DNA from 3 places in the Metabacillus dongyingensis genome. Region 3 is predicted to be linked to each of the others. Evidence: a T-box and tRNA genes for the amino acid it is inferred to sense, from the RefSeq annotation. Region 3 holds a T-box; the other regions hold tRNA genes.
The links. The T-box of region 3 lies ahead of pheS (phenylalanine--tRNA ligase subunit alpha). A T-box ahead of a tRNA ligase gene usually reads a tRNA of that ligase, here a tRNA-Phe.
Positions count from the first base shown of each region.

Region 1: it encodes a tRNA-Phe, which carries the amino acid that the T-box ahead of pheS (phenylalanine--tRNA ligase subunit alpha) is inferred to sense. The anticodon was not compared.
Region 2: it encodes a tRNA-Phe, which carries the amino acid that the T-box ahead of pheS (phenylalanine--tRNA ligase subunit alpha) is inferred to sense. The anticodon was not compared.

Region 1 covers NZ_CP082944.1:692,800-698,197, reverse strand. The annotation lists gene K8L98_RS03640 (DUF2089 domain-containing protein) at 1-33, opposite strand, end outside; tRNA gene K8L98_RS03630 (tRNA-Leu) at 861-941, opposite strand; tRNA gene K8L98_RS03625 (tRNA-Leu) at 962-1,050, opposite strand; tRNA gene K8L98_RS03620 (tRNA-Cys) at 1,070-1,143, opposite strand; tRNA gene K8L98_RS03615 (tRNA-Gly) at 1,152-1,226, opposite strand; tRNA gene K8L98_RS03610 (tRNA-Gln) at 1,286-1,360, opposite strand; tRNA gene K8L98_RS03605 (tRNA-His) at 1,393-1,468, opposite strand; tRNA gene K8L98_RS03600 (tRNA-Trp) at 1,496-1,569, opposite strand; tRNA gene K8L98_RS03595 (tRNA-Tyr) at 1,587-1,671, opposite strand; tRNA gene K8L98_RS03590 (tRNA-Thr) at 1,682-1,757, opposite strand; tRNA gene K8L98_RS03585 (tRNA-Phe) at 1,771-1,846, opposite strand; tRNA gene K8L98_RS03580 (tRNA-Asp) at 1,873-1,948, opposite strand; tRNA gene K8L98_RS03575 (tRNA-Met) at 1,952-2,028, opposite strand; tRNA gene K8L98_RS03570 (tRNA-Val) at 2,073-2,148, opposite strand; tRNA gene K8L98_RS03565 (tRNA-Glu) at 2,165-2,239, opposite strand; tRNA gene K8L98_RS03560 (tRNA-Ser) at 2,254-2,343, opposite strand; tRNA gene K8L98_RS03555 (tRNA-Asn) at 2,348-2,422, opposite strand; rRNA gene rrf (5S ribosomal RNA) at 2,438-2,553, opposite strand; rRNA gene K8L98_RS03545 (23S ribosomal RNA) at 2,683-5,398, opposite strand, start outside.
Region 2 covers NZ_CP082944.1:4,027,491-4,032,888, forward strand. The annotation lists gene glgB (1,4-alpha-glucan branching enzyme) at 1-1,540, opposite strand, end outside; tRNA gene K8L98_RS20015 (tRNA-Glu) at 2,355-2,426, opposite strand; tRNA gene K8L98_RS20020 (tRNA-Ser) at 2,441-2,531, opposite strand; tRNA gene K8L98_RS20025 (tRNA-Asn) at 2,537-2,611, opposite strand; tRNA gene K8L98_RS20030 (tRNA-Ile) at 2,646-2,722, opposite strand; tRNA gene K8L98_RS20035 (tRNA-Gly) at 2,727-2,800, opposite strand; tRNA gene K8L98_RS20040 (tRNA-His) at 2,817-2,892, opposite strand; tRNA gene K8L98_RS20045 (tRNA-Phe) at 2,933-3,008, opposite strand; tRNA gene K8L98_RS20050 (tRNA-Asp) at 3,067-3,142, opposite strand; tRNA gene K8L98_RS20055 (tRNA-Met) at 3,146-3,222, opposite strand; tRNA gene K8L98_RS20060 (tRNA-Ser) at 3,311-3,403, opposite strand; tRNA gene K8L98_RS20065 (tRNA-Ile) at 3,420-3,496, opposite strand; tRNA gene K8L98_RS20070 (tRNA-Met) at 3,504-3,580, opposite strand; tRNA gene K8L98_RS20075 (tRNA-Ala) at 3,612-3,687, opposite strand; tRNA gene K8L98_RS20080 (tRNA-Pro) at 3,705-3,781, opposite strand; tRNA gene K8L98_RS20085 (tRNA-Arg) at 3,787-3,863, opposite strand; tRNA gene K8L98_RS20090 (tRNA-Leu) at 3,878-3,966, opposite strand; tRNA gene K8L98_RS20095 (tRNA-Gly) at 3,976-4,047, opposite strand; tRNA gene K8L98_RS20100 (tRNA-Leu) at 4,057-4,137, opposite strand; tRNA gene K8L98_RS20105 (tRNA-Lys) at 4,151-4,226, opposite strand; tRNA gene K8L98_RS20110 (tRNA-Thr) at 4,401-4,476, opposite strand; tRNA gene K8L98_RS20115 (tRNA-Val) at 4,543-4,618, opposite strand; rRNA gene rrf (5S ribosomal RNA) at 4,640-4,755, opposite strand; rRNA gene K8L98_RS20125 (23S ribosomal RNA) at 4,887-5,398, opposite strand, start outside.
Region 3 covers NZ_CP082944.1:3,791,227-3,796,624, reverse strand. The annotation lists gene sspI (small acid-soluble spore protein SspI) at 1-144, opposite strand, end outside; gene K8L98_RS18860 (TrmH family RNA methyltransferase) at 419-1,177, shown strand; T-box leader at 1,716-1,958, shown strand; gene pheS (phenylalanine--tRNA ligase subunit alpha) at 2,021-3,055, shown strand; gene pheT (phenylalanine--tRNA ligase subunit beta) at 3,070-5,398, shown strand, end outside.

The DNA of each region.
Region 1 (5,398 bases), 2.0 Mb from region 3:
AACCGGACAATTTGTGAGTAAAGGATATGCCATGTTTTGCTCCTTTCTTTTATTAACCATATTATACTACGTTTTTTAATAATATCAAATATCAACTTAAAATAATTTATAAAATCGAACTTAAATATTAAATAATTTAATTTTAATATTAAATATAAGTGCTAACCATTCTGAAATCAACTCCGGCTTAGGAAAAGAAGTTCCAGTAACTGCCGATAGTAACGAAATAATATATATATTTTGCAAAAAATAAGATAGGGTAGGGATTGTTTTATTAGTTGGTCTTCAATAAATGTGTCCGATTGCGGAACAAAATAAAAAAAGCAACCTGTCAATATTTCTTAAACCCAATATTTGTTCCAAAACTCGTGGCTTTCTTTTTGTTCTAAATAACTACTCTGCTACCCTTAAAATTACGCATATAGAGAATCACATTGTTTTTAATATGTTCTTCAGTTAGGTTAGATGGTTTCAATAAAGTAATATCAATACCCTGATCTTTAAGTTGATTTAAAAATGCTTGTATTCCATTCAAGTAATATTGAATTGTATGAGGTCTTAAATTTCGAAATTCGCAATCCTTAATGAACAATTGAATAGCATCTTTAAATGTCTCTACATAAGCTTTTACTTACTTTGAATAACAGCCAGTTCATCATCATTTAAAACATTCTTACGCCTTGTCATAATAATTCCTCCTTCAACGGTGCACACGATTAAGGAACACGATTTCATTTGAGGATGTCATGTAAAAAAAAGATAAAAAGACAACAAAAAAACGCCTCTACAATAACTGTAGAGACGTTTTTAAACGTTGATATTACTTAATTCACTTGTAATTGAAAGTAATAAAATTTCGATACCGGTGGCCGGGGTCGAACCGGCACTCCAGAGGAACACGATTTTGAGTCGTGCGCGTCTGCCAATTCCGCCACACCGGCAAATGAAATTGTGATGAAGATGGTGCCGAGGACCGGAATCGAACCGGTACGGTAGTCACCTACCGCAGGATTTTAAGTCCTGTGCGTCTGCCAGTTCCGCCACCCCGGCAAGGGTGATAAATAAAAATTGGAGGCGACACCCGGATTTGAACCGGGGATAAAGGTTTTGCAGACCTCTGCCTTACCACTTGGCTATGCCGCCTCAACTATTGGAGCGGAAGACGGGATTCGAACCCGCGACCCCCACCTTGGCAAGGTGGTGTTCTACCACTGAACTACTTCCGCAAATCGCATTGTAATGTATTTTATGCAGGAGCTGCACAAAGATGACTTTAGATTGAAAATGGCTGGGCTAGCTGGATTCGAACCAGCGCATGACGGAGTCAAAGTCCGTTGCCTTACCGCTTGGCTATAGCCCAAAACAGAAATAAAAACCCTATTAAGTAAAAAATGGGGCGACTGATGGGAATCGAACCCACGAATGCCAGAGCCACAATCTGGTGCGTTAACCACTTCGCCACAACCGCCATTATACTATATAAGATTAATTAAATTGGCAGGGGTAGTAGGACTCGAACCCACACCGGAGGTTTTGGAGACCTCTGTTCTACCTTTAAACTATACCCCTATATTCTTTTAATAAAATGGTGGAGGGGGACGGATTCGAACCGCCGAACCCGGAGGGAGCGGATTTACAGTCCGCCGCGTTTAGCCACTTCGCTACCCCTCCACACTGTAAGTGGTGCCGGCAAGAGGACTTGAACCCCCAACCTACTGATTACAAGTCAGTTGCTCTACCAATTGAGCTACACCGGCATTTAAGTGTAAATGGTGGCTTGGGACGGAATCGAACCGCCGACACAAGGATTTTCAGTCCTTTGCTCTACCGACTGAGCTACCAAGCCATTTTATTCTTTTTTAATTAAGAGAATGGCGGTCCCGACCGGGATCGAACCGGCGATCTCCTGCGTGACAGGCAGGCATGTTAACCGCTACACCACGGGACCATTTGGTTGCGGGGACAGGATTTGAACCTGCGACCTTCGGGTTATGAGCCCGACGAGCTACCAGACTGCTCCACCCCGCGACAATAATAAATGAAGTTTTTTTGCTGCTTTATTTCAGTAAAGATGGTGGAGGATGACGGGCTCGAACCGCCGACCCTCTGCTTGTAAGGCAGATGCTCTCCCAGCTGAGCTAATCCTCCGCAGTGAAAATGATATTGGTGACCCGTACGGGATTCGAACCCGTGTTACCGCCGTGAAAGGGCGGTGTCTTAACCGCTTGACCAACGGGCCATTTATATAAGTAGTGGCGGAGAGCAAGGGATTCGAACCCTTGAGACGGGTTACCGCCTACACGATTTCCAATCGTGCTCCTTCGGCCACTCGGACAGCTCTCCAAAATGGCTCCGCAGGTAGGACTCGAACCTACGACCGATCGGTTAACAGCCGATAGCTCTACCACTGAGCTACTGCGGAATAATATTTTCACTAGCCTGGCAACGTCCTACTCTCACAGGGGGAAACCCCCAACTACCATCGGCGCTAAAGAGCTTAACTTCCGTGTTCGGCATGGGAACGGGTGTGACCTCTTTGCCATCATCACCAGACATAGTGACAAAAATTATTATACTATGAAATCCGAAGATTTCAAGCTTTTTTTTTGAAAGAAGTTATTCTTTCAAAACTAAATAACGTTTGATAACAAGTTTCACTCAGGTTTTACACTTTATTAGACTGTGGTTAAGTCCTCGAACGATTAGTATCTGTCAGCTCCACACGTCACCGCGCTTCCACCTCAGACCTATCAACCTGATCATCTTTCAGGGTTCTTACTCACTAATGTGATGGGAAATCTCATCTTGAGGGGGGCTTCATGCTTAGATGCTTTCAGCACTTATCCCTTCCGCACATAGCTACCCAGCGATGCCTTTGGCAAGACAACTGGTACACCAGCGGTGCGTCCATCCCGGTCCTCTCGTACTAAGGACAGCTCCTCTCAAATTTCCTGCGCCCACGACGGATAGGGACCGAACTGTCTCACGACGTTCTGAACCCAGCTCGCGTACCGCTTTAATGGGCGAACAGCCCAACCCTTGGGACCGACTACAGCCCCAGGATGCGATGAGCCGACATCGAGGTGCCAAACCTCCCCGTCGATGTGGACTCTTGGGGGAGATAAGCCTGTTATCCCCGGGGTAGCTTTTATCCGTTGAGCGATGGCCCTTCCATGCGGAACCACCGGATCACTAAGCCCGACTTTCGTCCCTGCTCGACTTGTAGGTCTCGCAGTCAAGCTCCCTTGTGCCTTTACACTCTGCGAATGATTTCCAACCATTCTGAGGGAACCTTTGGGCGCCTCCGTTACATTTTAGGAGGCGACCGCCCCAGTCAAACTGCCCACCTGACACTGTCTCCCAGCCCGATCAGGGCTGTGGGTTAGAATTTCAATACAGCAAGGGTAGTATCCCACCAATGCCTCCACCGAAGCTGGCGCTCCGGCTTCCAAGGCTCCTACCTATCCTGTACAAGCTGTACCAAAATTCAATATCAGGCTACAGTAAAGCTCCACGGGGTCTTTCCGTCCTGTCGCGGGTAACCTGCATCTTCACAGGTACTATAATTTCACCGAGTCTCTCGTTGAGACAGTGCCCAGATCGTTACGCCTTTCGTGCGGGTCGGAACTTACCCGACAAGGAATTTCGCTACCTTAGGACCGTTATAGTTACGGCCGCCGTTTACTGGGGCTTCAATTCAAAGCTTCGCTTGCGCTAACCTCTCCTCTTAACCTTCCAGCACCGGGCAGGCGTCAGCCCCTATACTTCGCCTTGCGGCTTCGCAGAGACCTGTGTTTTTGCTAAACAGTCGCCTGGGCCTATTCACTGCGGCTTTTCAGGGCTATGAACCCTAAAAAGCACCCCTTCTCCCGAAGTTACGGGGTCATTTTGCCGAGTTCCTTAACGAGAGTTCTCTCGCTCACCTTAGGATTCTCTCCTCGCCTACCTGTGTCGGTTTGCGGTACGGGCACCTCTCACCTCGCTAGAGGCTTTTCTTGGCAGTGTGGAATCAGGAACTTCGGTACTAAATTTCCCTCGCCATCACAGCTCAGCCTTTATGAGAAGCGGATTTGCCTACTTCTCAGCCTAACTGCTTGGACGCGCATATCCAACAGCGCGCTTGCCCTATCCTCCTGCGTCCCCCCATTGCTCAAATGGTGAGGAGGTGGTACAGGAATATCAACCTGTTGTCCATCGCCTACGCCTTTCGGCCTCGGCTTAGGTCCCGACTAACCCTGAGCGGACGAGCCTTCCTCAGGAAACCTTAGGCATTCGGTGGAGGGGATTCTCACCCCTCTTTCGCTACTCATACCGGCATTCTCACTTCTAAGCGCTCCACCAGTCCTTACGGTCTAGCTTCAACGCCCTTAGAACGCTCTCCTACCACTGTTCGTAAGAACAGTCCACAGCTTCGGTGATACGTTTAGCCCCGGTACATTTTCGGCGCAGAGTCACTCGACCAGTGAGCTATTACGCACTCTTTAAATGGTGGCTGCTTCTAAGCCAACATCCTGGTTGTCTAAGCAACTCCACATCCTTTTCCACTTAACGTATACTTTGGGACCTTAGCTGGTGGTCTGGGCTGTTTCCCTCTTGACTACGGATCTTATCACTCGCAGTCTGACTCCCAAGGAGCAAGTCTTTGGCATTCGGAGTTTGACTGAATTCGGTAACCCGATGAGGGCCCCTAGTCCAATCAGTGCTCTACCTCCAAGACTCTCATACTTGAGGCTAGCCCTAAAGCTATTTCGGAGAGAACCAGCTATCTCCAGGTTCGATTGGAATTTCTCCGCTACCCACACCTCATCCCCGCACTTTTCAACGTGCGTGGGTTCGGGCCTCCATTCAGTGTTACCTGAACTTCACCCTGGACATGGGTAGATCACCTGGTTTCGGGTCTACGACCACGTACTAAAACGCCCTATTCAGACTCGCTTTCGCTGCGGCTCCGTCTCATCAACTTAACCTTGCACGGGATCGTAACTCGCCGGTTCATTCTACAAAAGGCACGCCATCACCCATTAACGGGCTCTGACTACTTGTAAGCACACGGTTTCAGGATCTTTTCACTCCCCTTCCGGGGTGCTTTTCACCTTTCCCTCACGGTACTGGTTCACTATCGGTCACTAGGGAGTATTTAGCCTTGGGAGATGGTCCTCCCTGCTTCCGACGGGATTTCTCGTGTCCCGCCGTACTCAGGATCCACTCTGGAGGGAACGAAGTTTCGACTACAGGGTTATTACCTTCTCTGACGGACCTTTCCAGGTCGCTTCATCTACCCCGTTCCTTTGTAACTCCGTATAGAGTGTCCTACAACCCCAAGAGGCAAGCCTCTTGGTTTGGGCTAATTCCGTTTCGCTCGCCGCTACTTGGGAAATCGCGTTTGCTTTCTCTTCCT
Region 2 (5,398 bases), 240 kb from region 3:
AGTGATCCTGCTCATACAGAGGGCGCTGTCTCTTATAAACAGCCAGCAGTTCCTTGAAATAGCTTCTTGCCTTTTGATGCATGTCAAAATCATCAAGCACCCAATCAAGCTGCTCAAGATCCTTCCACTCATCAAACTGGGCAAACTCCCCGCCCATAAACAGCAGCTTTTTGCCTGGATGAGTCATCATATACCCGAGCAGCAGACGATATTGAGCAAACTTCTGCCAATAATCACCCGGCATTTTATTCAGCAGCGAACGTTTTCCATGAACTACTTCATCATGTGAAAGCGGAAGGATAAAATTCTCAGTAAAGGCATAGATCAAAGAGAATGATACCTTGTGATGCAGGTGCTTCCGCTGTTCAGGCGGAGCTTCCATGTACTTGAGGATATCGTTCATCCAGCCCATGTTCCATTTATAGTTAAACCCAAGCCCTCCATCAGAGGTAGGTGATGTCACTAAAGGATAGTCTGTTGAGTCCTCTGCGATCATTAAAACACCAGGATCATACGCAAATACATTTTCATTCAGCTTTCTCAAAAAGTTCACGGCAAATGGGTTCTCGTGAGGCTCTTCTGTATTCTGCCAGTACAGCATATTAGCTACTGCATCCACTCTGAATCCATCAATATGATACTTCTCAAGCCAGAAAAGAGCATTTGAGATTAAGAAGCTCTGAACCTCAGGCTTTCCTAAATCGAAGTTAGCCGTACCCCAAACCTCATTCTCCCGGTCTTCATATCTCTTATATTCAAATGTCGGTTCCCCGTCGAAATAATAAAGCCCATGAGCATCCTTGCAGAAATGGCCAGGCACCCAGTCCATGATGACGCCAAGATTATTCTGATGACAAAGATCTATGAATTTCATTAGTTCATGAGGAGTTCCGTACCGGCTTGTAGCCGCATAATATCCTGTTCCCTGATATCCCCATGAACGGTCATAAGGATGTTCAATAATAGGCAAAAGCTCAATGTGAGTAAATCCATGATCGAGAACATACGGAATCAATATATCCGCTAGCTCCAAATATGTATAAAGGCTGCCGTCCTCTTTCTTTTTCCAAGAACAAAGATTAAGCTCGTAAATATACATCGGACGGTTATAAATTTCCTTTTGACGCTTCTTCTTCTGCCACTTCTGATCGTTCCATTCATATCCTGCCAGATCATAAACAATCGAAGCGGTATTAGGTTTTACCTCAGCATAAAAAGCAAACGGATCAGATTTTAGAATTTTCTCATTTTTCTGTGTAATAATCTCGTATTTATAAAGGTCGCCCTCTTTTATATCCTGAATAAAAGCAGACCAGATACCTTGATCATTCACTCTTTCAAGCTTGTGATTCGAGCCGTCCCAGTGATTAAAATCACCTGCAACCCGCACCTCAAGCGCATGAGGAGCCCAAACAGTAAACACAGTACCGCAAACACCGTTCCGTACGCTGCTGTGAGCACCAAATAATTCATGAGCTTTAAACAAATTTCCCTCATGGAAAAGATGAACCTCAAAATCAGTTGGCGTAGCAAGATTCATTCCTAATCACCCTTTCTATAAAGTTATCTTAATTCTTAATTCAATCAGAAGGAAGGATTTCCTTTTTTGTAAGCGCTTCTACTTATTGACATGATATGTCATGAATCATTATTCATTTTTCAAAAAATTATTCTTTTAAAATGACTTATAAAAAAATGTCGAATAAAGAAACGAAAGAAATAAGGATAATAGAAGAATTTGGCGAAAAAACATCAGTCAAATATACTAAATAATTCATTATGTGTAAGAAAATACAGGAATTTCTAACATGACATTCCGATAGTATAATTCGAGAAAGTTATATCACAAAAACAGTTAATTCGACAAAATGAGTAAGAATTGTCGAAATCTTTTTATTCTTCACTTTTGTTTTCTTTATTACCATTACTTATACCTCTGTTTGTGATTAATGAAACCTTCTGTCTCGATATTTTTATAAAAATTTATATTATTTGTTGAAAATATATTTTTTAGGCCGGGGATAGAAAGTGAATCATTTTTTATATGACCTGTCCTGAAGGTTTGATGAGCAGAATTTTTATACGAGTTTTCAGAATGATATTGAGTTGTTTTTAATAAGTGGAATTAGTCTGGCGAACTAGAACACTACTTTTGATAGTTGGAAGGGCAATCTGCGAGCAGGAAAATCATTTCGGTTAGCAGGTACGACGGATACAGCTTGAATCATAACCAGCGAAGACTATTACTTAAAAAATCTATAGTAGACTTGACCGATTTACAATCTTACAATCTAAGTTTCAGCAATAAAAATCAACAAAAAAGCGCTGCACTATGTGCAGCACTCTTTTAAGTATGACCCGTACGGGATTCGAACCCGTGTTACCGCCGTGAAAGGGCGGTGTCTTAACCGCTTGACCAACGGGCCAAAAACAGGCTTTCTGGCGGAGAAGGAGGGATTTGAACCCTCGCGCCGCTTACGCGACCTACACCCTTAGCAGGGGCGCCTCTTCAGCCACTTGAGTACTTCCCCAGATATGGCTCCGCAGGTAGGACTCGAACCTACGACCGATCGGTTAACAGCCGATAGCTCTACCACTGAGCTACTGCGGAATAATATTGAAACCTTATTTTACCAAAACATAAATGGTGGGCCTAAATGGACTCGAACCATCGACCTCACGCTTATCAGGCGTGCGCTCTAACCAGCTGAGCTATAGGCCCATTATGGAGCGGGTGATGGGAATCGAACCCACGACATTAGCTTGGAAGGCTAGAGTTTTACCATTAAACTACACCCGCAATATGAATATAAAAATGGGGCGACTGATGGGAATCGAACCCACGAATGCCAGAGCCACAATCTGGTGCGTTAACCACTTCGCCACAACCGCCACAATTATATTTTTTTAACATTTACATCATTAAGGTAAATGGTGGCTTGGGACGGAATCGAACCGCCGACACAAGGATTTTCAGTCCTTTGCTCTACCGACTGAGCTACCAAGCCATTTGTATTAATTAAATCTTCACCGCATTTTACTAATACTGCGTAAATCTAGTAAAAATGGCGGTCCCGACCGGGATCGAACCGGCGATCTCCTGCGTGACAGGCAGGCATGTTAACCGCTACACCACGGGACCATTTGGTTGCGGGGACAGGATTTGAACCTGCGACCTTCGGGTTATGAGCCCGACGAGCTACCAGACTGCTCCACCCCGCGATAATAATAATCAAGTTCTTTCTCATCCGATTATGCTGTATATTAACCGGTTTGCTGAAGTAAGATATTTCACTGTTTAAAATAATAATGGAGGAGGTAGAGGGATTCGAACCCCCGCGGGATTTGACTCCCCTGTCGGTTTTCAAGACCGATCCCTTCAGCCGGACTTGGGTATACCTCCGAAAGACTAAATAGAATGGTGGACCTTGTAGGACTCGAACCTACGACCGGACGGTTATGAGCCGTCTGCTCTAACCAACTGAGCTAAAGGTCCTTTTTTTTGGTAGCGGCGGAGGGAGTCGAACCCACGACCTCACGGGTATGAACCGTACGCTCTAGCCAGCTGAGCTACACCGCCCCAGGAACAAAGTCAATTAATTCTATATAATTGGTGGAGCCTAGCGGGATCGAACCGCTGACCTCCTGCGTGCAAGGCAGGCGCTCTCCCAGCTGAGCTAAGGCCCCTAATTAAAAGTTGAAAATGGTCGGGAAGACAGGATTCGAACCTGCGACCCCTTGGTCCCAAACCAAGTGCTCTACCAAGCTGAGCTACTTCCCGTTATATGGCGCGCCCGATAGGAGTCGAACCCATAACCTTTTGATCCGTAGTCAAACGCTCTATCCAATTGAGCTACGGGCGCATTTATGAAACAAGTGGTGCCGAGGACCGGAATCGAACCGGTACGGTAGTCACCTACCGCAGGATTTTAAGTCCTGTGCGTCTGCCAGTTCCGCCACCCCGGCGCAAGTAAGAGCGGAAGACGGGATTCGAACCCGCGACCCCCACCTTGGCAAGGTGGTGTTCTACCACTGAACTACTTCCGCAAAATATGATGCGGGTGAAGGGACTCGAACCCCCACGTCAATGACACTAGATCCTAAGTCTAGCGCGTCTGCCAATTCCGCCACACCCGCATATTAAGGAAAATGGTGTGCCATGAAGGACTCGAACCTTCGACCCTCTGATTAAAAGTCAGATGCTCTACCGACTGAGCTAATGGCACTTAGTTAAGAAAACACTCTTTAGTTTTGCAAGACACCCAAATCTCAGAAAGATTATTCAAGGAGTGGCTCGATTTGTGTGCTGAAGCGTAAGCTTCGAAGATTACTCGTTCGTGCTCTAGCGACTGAGCTAATGGCACGTATTAAATCATATCTTGATTCAGTTTAAGACCGAATGGTGCCGGCAAGAGGACTTGAACCCCCAACCTACTGATTACAAGTCAGTTGCTCTACCAATTGAGCTACACCGGCATTTAAAGTAAGGTAAGCAATACTTTTTTTGCTGATCTTTTGCAGCATGTTAACAACAAGAGTAAATGGTGGAGGATGACGGGCTCGAACCGCCGACCCTCTGCTTGTAAGGCAGATGCTCTCCCAGCTGAGCTAATCCTCCGCTTGAATACTTTTGTCATTAGCCTGGCAACGTCCTACTCTCACAGGGGGAAACCCCCAACTACCATCGGCGCTAAAGAGCTTAACTTCCGTGTTCGGCATGGGAACGGGTGTGACCTCTTTGCCATCATCACCAGACATAGTGACAAAAATTATTATACTATGAAATCCGAAGATTTCAAGCTTTTTTTTTCGAAAGAAGTTATTCTTTCAAAACTAAATAACGTATGATAACAAGTTTTCACTTAGATTTTACACTTTATTAGACTGTGGTTAAGTCCTCGAACGATTAGTATCTGTCAGCTCCACACGTCACCGCGCTTCCACCTCAGACCTATCAACCTGATCATCTTTCAGGGTTCTTACTCACTAATGTGATGGGAAATCTCATCTTGAGGGGGGCTTCATGCTTAGATGCTTTCAGCACTTATCCCTTCCGCACATAGCTACCCAGCGATGCCTTTGGCAAGACAACTGGTACACCAGCGGTGCGTCCATCCCGGTCCTCTCGTACTAAGGACAGCTCCTCTCAAATTTCCTGCGCCCACGACGGATAGGGACCGAACTGTCTCACGACGTTCTGAACCCAGCTCGCGTACCGCTTTAATGGGCGAACAGCCCAACCCTTGGGACCGACTACAGCCCCAGGATGCGATGAGCCGACATCGAGGTGCCAAACCTCCCCGTCGATGTGGACTCTTGGGGGAGATAAGCCTGTTATCCCCGGGGTAGCTTTTATCCGTTGAGCGATGGCCCTTCCATGCGGAACCACCGGATCACT
Region 3 (5,398 bases):
CCAGATTACTTCGAACAGAACGCCTAAGCCAGGAAGCATTTTTTCTTCGCCGTTTTGAATTGCATCTACAATCGTATCCTCAAGCTGACCTTGATCATTGCCTGATACATTTGAGATAATGGCATTTCTTAAATTTAAATCCATGATAATCACTCCACCTCTTATAATATTTACCTATCTATATCCTGCGTTATTTTGTGTTTTTTATGTATGTTTTATAAGATATAATATAGAAAAGTGAAAATGCCCGTTTAGCTCCGACAGACCGGAAAGGCTCCGCCATAAAAGCCCGGTTTTGACATTTATGGCGAAGCCGTTCTGGACAAGAAGTTGGGCGGTCAGCAGACAATAGTTAAAAGCAGAATATTAAGGTCCATTAATTATATAGAAGAAAAGCGGCTATAAAGGAGCAGTAATCGTGAAACGAATTGAATCTGTACAAAATCAAAAGGTAAAGCAATGGCGTAAATTACATACCAAAAAAGAACGTGACACAACGAATACATTTTTAATTGAAGGCTTGCATTTAGTAGAAGAAGCCTTAAAAGATAAATCAGTGATTAAAGAATTGATCATTTCAGAAGAAGCATCCATTCCATCACATTGGAATGCGGATGATCTGCCGATTATATATGTCACGAAAGAAATCATGAAAGCAATCTCTGAAACAGAATCCCCGCAGGGTGCAGCTGCAGTCTGTGTTCAATCAGAAAAGCACGAAATAAGTGCCTGGAAAAAGGTCGTGCTGATAGATGCCATTCAGGACCCGGGCAATCTGGGAACAATCATCAGGACTGCAGATGCAGCAGGGATGGATGGGGTCATACTTGGAGACGGAACCGTGGATGCATACAATTCAAAGGTTGTCCGTTCCAGTCAGGGATCAATCTTTCATATTCCAATCGTAAAAAGAAAATTGAATCAGGCAATCCCAGAGCTTAAACAGCAAAATGTCTCTATATATGGAACCTCGCTTCAAAATGGCGTTGATTATCGTAAAACCGAAGCAGCACCTTCATTTGGTCTGCTTATTGGCAATGAGGGAAGCGGAGTAAATAAAGAATATCTTCAGCAAACTGATCAAAATCTTTACATTCCGATTCTAGGAAAAGCAGAATCCTTAAATGCAGGAATTGCAGCGGGCATTCTAATGTATCATTGTATTGGGAATCAATAAAAATAGTGAAATTTTCTCAACTTTAAATTTACGGAGCTAATAAATTTGGAGTTTTTACAAAATAGAAAAGAAAACGGCTAAACAAAAATAAACGGCTAAATTAATTCCAGAATCCGCTAAATAAAACGGATGTTCCGCCAGTAAATATGAAGTTTTGGCTAATAAAATTTCATATTTGGCTAAATGTTCTGCCAATCTGAGCTTGGTTAGCAGTTTTATTAGAGATTTTAGAAGTCATGCCGCTTTTCGCTTTGCCTCCTAGCCCCTCGGTCAGGAACGCAATCCCCGATAAAGTCAAACCCGGACTTTTCCGGGGATTTTTTATCTGTCATGCCTGAGCTAACCAAGCGGTTCCGCTTTTCGGTGTTGTCCAGCTCCATCGCCCAGCTCCTCTGCCAGAACGGATCCGCCAGTAAAGGCAAAAAGCGCCTTTTCTGTCGGATCCTTATCTGTCATGCCTGAGCTAACCGGGCGATTCCGCTTTTCTAGTCTTGCATGAACATATTCTTTTCATTATAATAAGATACAGTTACATACTCTAACAGTGATGATAGAGAAGAGTAGTTTACGGGAGCGTCAATCAGGGAGAAAATGCCGGTGACTGAGAGCATTTTTTTGACAGCAGTAAATGAATTCACCTCTTTAGCTGGCATCAGGACCATTCGGTTTTTGAATGTAAAGATGTTCCGGATCAATTCCGTTATCTTAGAACGAAGTGAACAGCTGTTTCTTTTTGGGCTGTTAACAAGGGTGGTACCGCGATATTCAACTCGTCCCTTTTTTGGGCGGGTTTTTTATTTTGGAAAAAAATGAGCAATCATTTGAAATAAAGGAGGAAACAGCATGCAGGAGCAACTGAAACAGCTTCAGTTAGAAGCACTTGAAAAAATACAAACAGCTAATGATTTAAAAAGCCTGAATGACATCCGTGTCTCATACTTAGGCAAAAAAGGACCGATTACAGAAGCGCTTCGCGGTATGGGAAAACTATCTGCAGAAGAGCGTCCGTTAATGGGTGCCCTTGCAAATGAGGTCCGCGAAAGCATTGCAACAAGCATTGCAGCAAAACAGGAGGGACTGGAGGAAGCTGCGGTTGAGGAAAAATTGGCAGCAGAAACAATCGATGTAACACTTCCTGGGCGCCCGGTCCGATCAGGAAACCATCATCCTATTACAGCAGTTATTGAGGAAATTGAAGATCTTTTCCTCGGAATGGGTTATTCAGTTGAAGAAGGCCCTGAAGTTGAAACGGATTATTATAACTTTGAAGCATTGAACCTTCCTAAAGGACATCCTGCAAGGGATATGCAGGATTCATTCTACATTACTGATGAAACGCTGCTTCGTACACACACATCCCCGGTTCAGGCTAGAACGATGCAAAAGTATAAAGGGCAAGGTCCTGTTAAAATTATCTGTCCGGGTAAAGTGTACCGCCGCGACAACGACGATGCGACACATTCTCATCAATTCACTCAAATTGAAGGGTTAGTGATCGATGAAAACATCAGCATGAGCGATTTAAAAGGAACACTGGAAGCCTTTGCTAAAAAGATGTTTGGAGAGGACAGAGAAATTCGTTTGCGCCCAAGTTTCTTCCCATTTACGGAGCCTTCAGTCGAGATTGATGTTTCATGCTTTGCATGCGGAGGACATGGATGCAATGTATGTAAGGGAACTGGCTGGATTGAAATTTTAGGTGCAGGAATGGTTCATCCGAACGTGCTTGAAATGGCTGGATTTGACTCGAAAAAGTACAGTGGATTTGCATTTGGAATGGGACCTGAGCGCATTGCGATGCTGAAATACGGTATTGATGATATTCGCCACTATTACACCAATGATGTACGTTTCTTAAAACAATTTAAAAGAGCATAAAAGGAGGTTTACCGATGTTTGTTTCATATAAATGGCTGCAGAATTACGTTGATCTCAGCGGAATATCAGCAGAAGAACTGGCAGAAAAGATTACTAGAAGCGGGATTGAAGTAGAAGGTGTTGAAGCGCTGAACGAGGGTATGAGCGGTGTTGTCATCGGTCATGTACTTGAAAAAGAACAACACCCTAATGCAGATAAACTGAACAAATGTTTAGTCGATGTCGGGGGAGAACTGCCTGTACAAATCATTTGCGGTGCTGCAAATGTCGATAAAGGCCAAAAAGTAGCAGTTGCAACTGTGGGTGCAGTTCTTCCTGGAAACTTTAAGATTAAAAAAGCTAAGCTGCGCGGTGAAGAATCAAACGGAATGATCTGTTCTCTTCAGGAGCTCGGAATTGAGTCAAAGCTTGTGGCAAAAGAATTTTCTGAAGGGATTTTTGTATTCCCGAATGACGTTCAGCCAGGTGCAGATGCTCTAGCTGAACTGAGCCGAGATGATCAGATTCTTGAACTGGGGTTAACTCCGAACCGTTCAGATTGCTTAAGCATGCTTGGTGTCGCACACGAGGTAGCGGCGATTTTAGGAAGAAGTGTCACATATCCTGATCTTACACATGAGGAAGCTTCTGAAAAGGCATCTGATTTTATTACTGTAGCTGTAGAGGCTAAAGAAGAGAATCCTTTATATGTAGCTAAAGTGATCCGCAATGTACGAATTGCTCCATCACCTCTTTGGCTTCAAACAAGGTTAATGGCTGCAGGAATTCGTCCGCACAATAATGTTGTGGATATTACCAACTATGTATTAATCGAATACGGTCAGCCATTGCATGCATTTGACTATGACCGCTTAGGTTCAAAAGAAATTCTTGTTCGTCTTGCTGAAGCAGGGGAAGAAATCATCACACTAGATGGACAGAAACGTGTCCTTACGCATGAACATCTTGTTATCACAAATGGCAAAGAGCCTGTTGCTCTAGCAGGCGTGATGGGCGGAGAAAATTCTGAAGTTCATTCAGATACAACAACGATCCTGCTTGAGTCTGCGTACTTCAACGGTCAAACCGTCCGCAAAGCTTCCAAGGATCATGGGCTTCGCAGTGAAGCAAGTGCGCGTTTTGAAAAGGGCGTTGATCCAAACCGTGTCCGCGCTGCAGCAGAACGTGCAGCCCAATTAATGATGGAGCTTGCAGGCGGAGAAGTATTAAATGGATCTGCAGAAGTGAACTGTTTAGAAGCAGAGCCTGCTGTTGTCAGCATTCATGTGGATAAAATCAACAAAGTGCTCGGAATGAACATATCAGTCAATGAAATTCAGTCGATCTTCACTCGTCTTGGCTTTGAAATAAAGGAAGATAACGGAACGTTTACAGTTACTGTTCCGACAAGACGCGGAGACATTACGATTGAAGAAGATTTAATTGAAGAGGTAGCAAGACTGTATGGCTATGATAATATTCCATCAACATTCCCGGTCAGCGCATCTTCACCAGGCAGACTGACTGAATATCAGTCTAACCGCCGCAAAGCTCGCCGTTATCTGGAAGGAGCAGGCTTGTACCAGGCGATTACGTATTCTTTAACAAGTGAAGAAAAAGCATCTCAATTTGCTCTTGAAGCATCAGATTATACTCGTCTTGCTATGCCGATGAGCGAAGAGCGCAGCGTACTCCGCTTAAGCTTGGTTCCGCATTTGCTGGAAACACTGAAATACAATCTTGCTCGTCAAAATGACCAAGTAGCGCTTTATGAAATGAGTTCGGTTTTCATTTCAAATGGAGCAGGAGAACAGCCTGTTGAAAAAGAGCGACTAAGCGGTGCTGTTACTGGTTTGTGGCATTTAAATCAATGGCAGGGCGAAAAGAAGCCTGTTGATTTCTATGTAGTAAAAGGAATTCTTGATGGATTGTTTGATGTCCTTGGGCTGAAAGAGCAAATCACATACAAACAAGCTAAGCGAGATGGGCTGCATCCGGGACGTACCGCAGAAATCTTGCTAAATGGGATCACTGCAGGATTCATCGGCCAAGTTCATCCAAAGCTTCAAAAACAAATGGATCTAACTGAAACATATGTATTTGAACTTGCTTTACAGCAGCTGCTGGAGACGAATCTGGAAGAATTAAAGTTTTCCGTGATCCCTCGTTTCCCTTCAATGACAAGGGATATTGCCCTTGTTGTTGACAGAGAAATTGTCGCAGGAGATCTTAAAGAAACAATTTCTGAAGCAGGCGGAAAGCTTCTAAAAGAAGTGTCTGTATTCGATCTATATGAAGGGGATAAACTGGAAGAAAATAAAAAGTCGCTCGCCTTCTCTCTGCGCTATTTCGACCCGGAGCGCA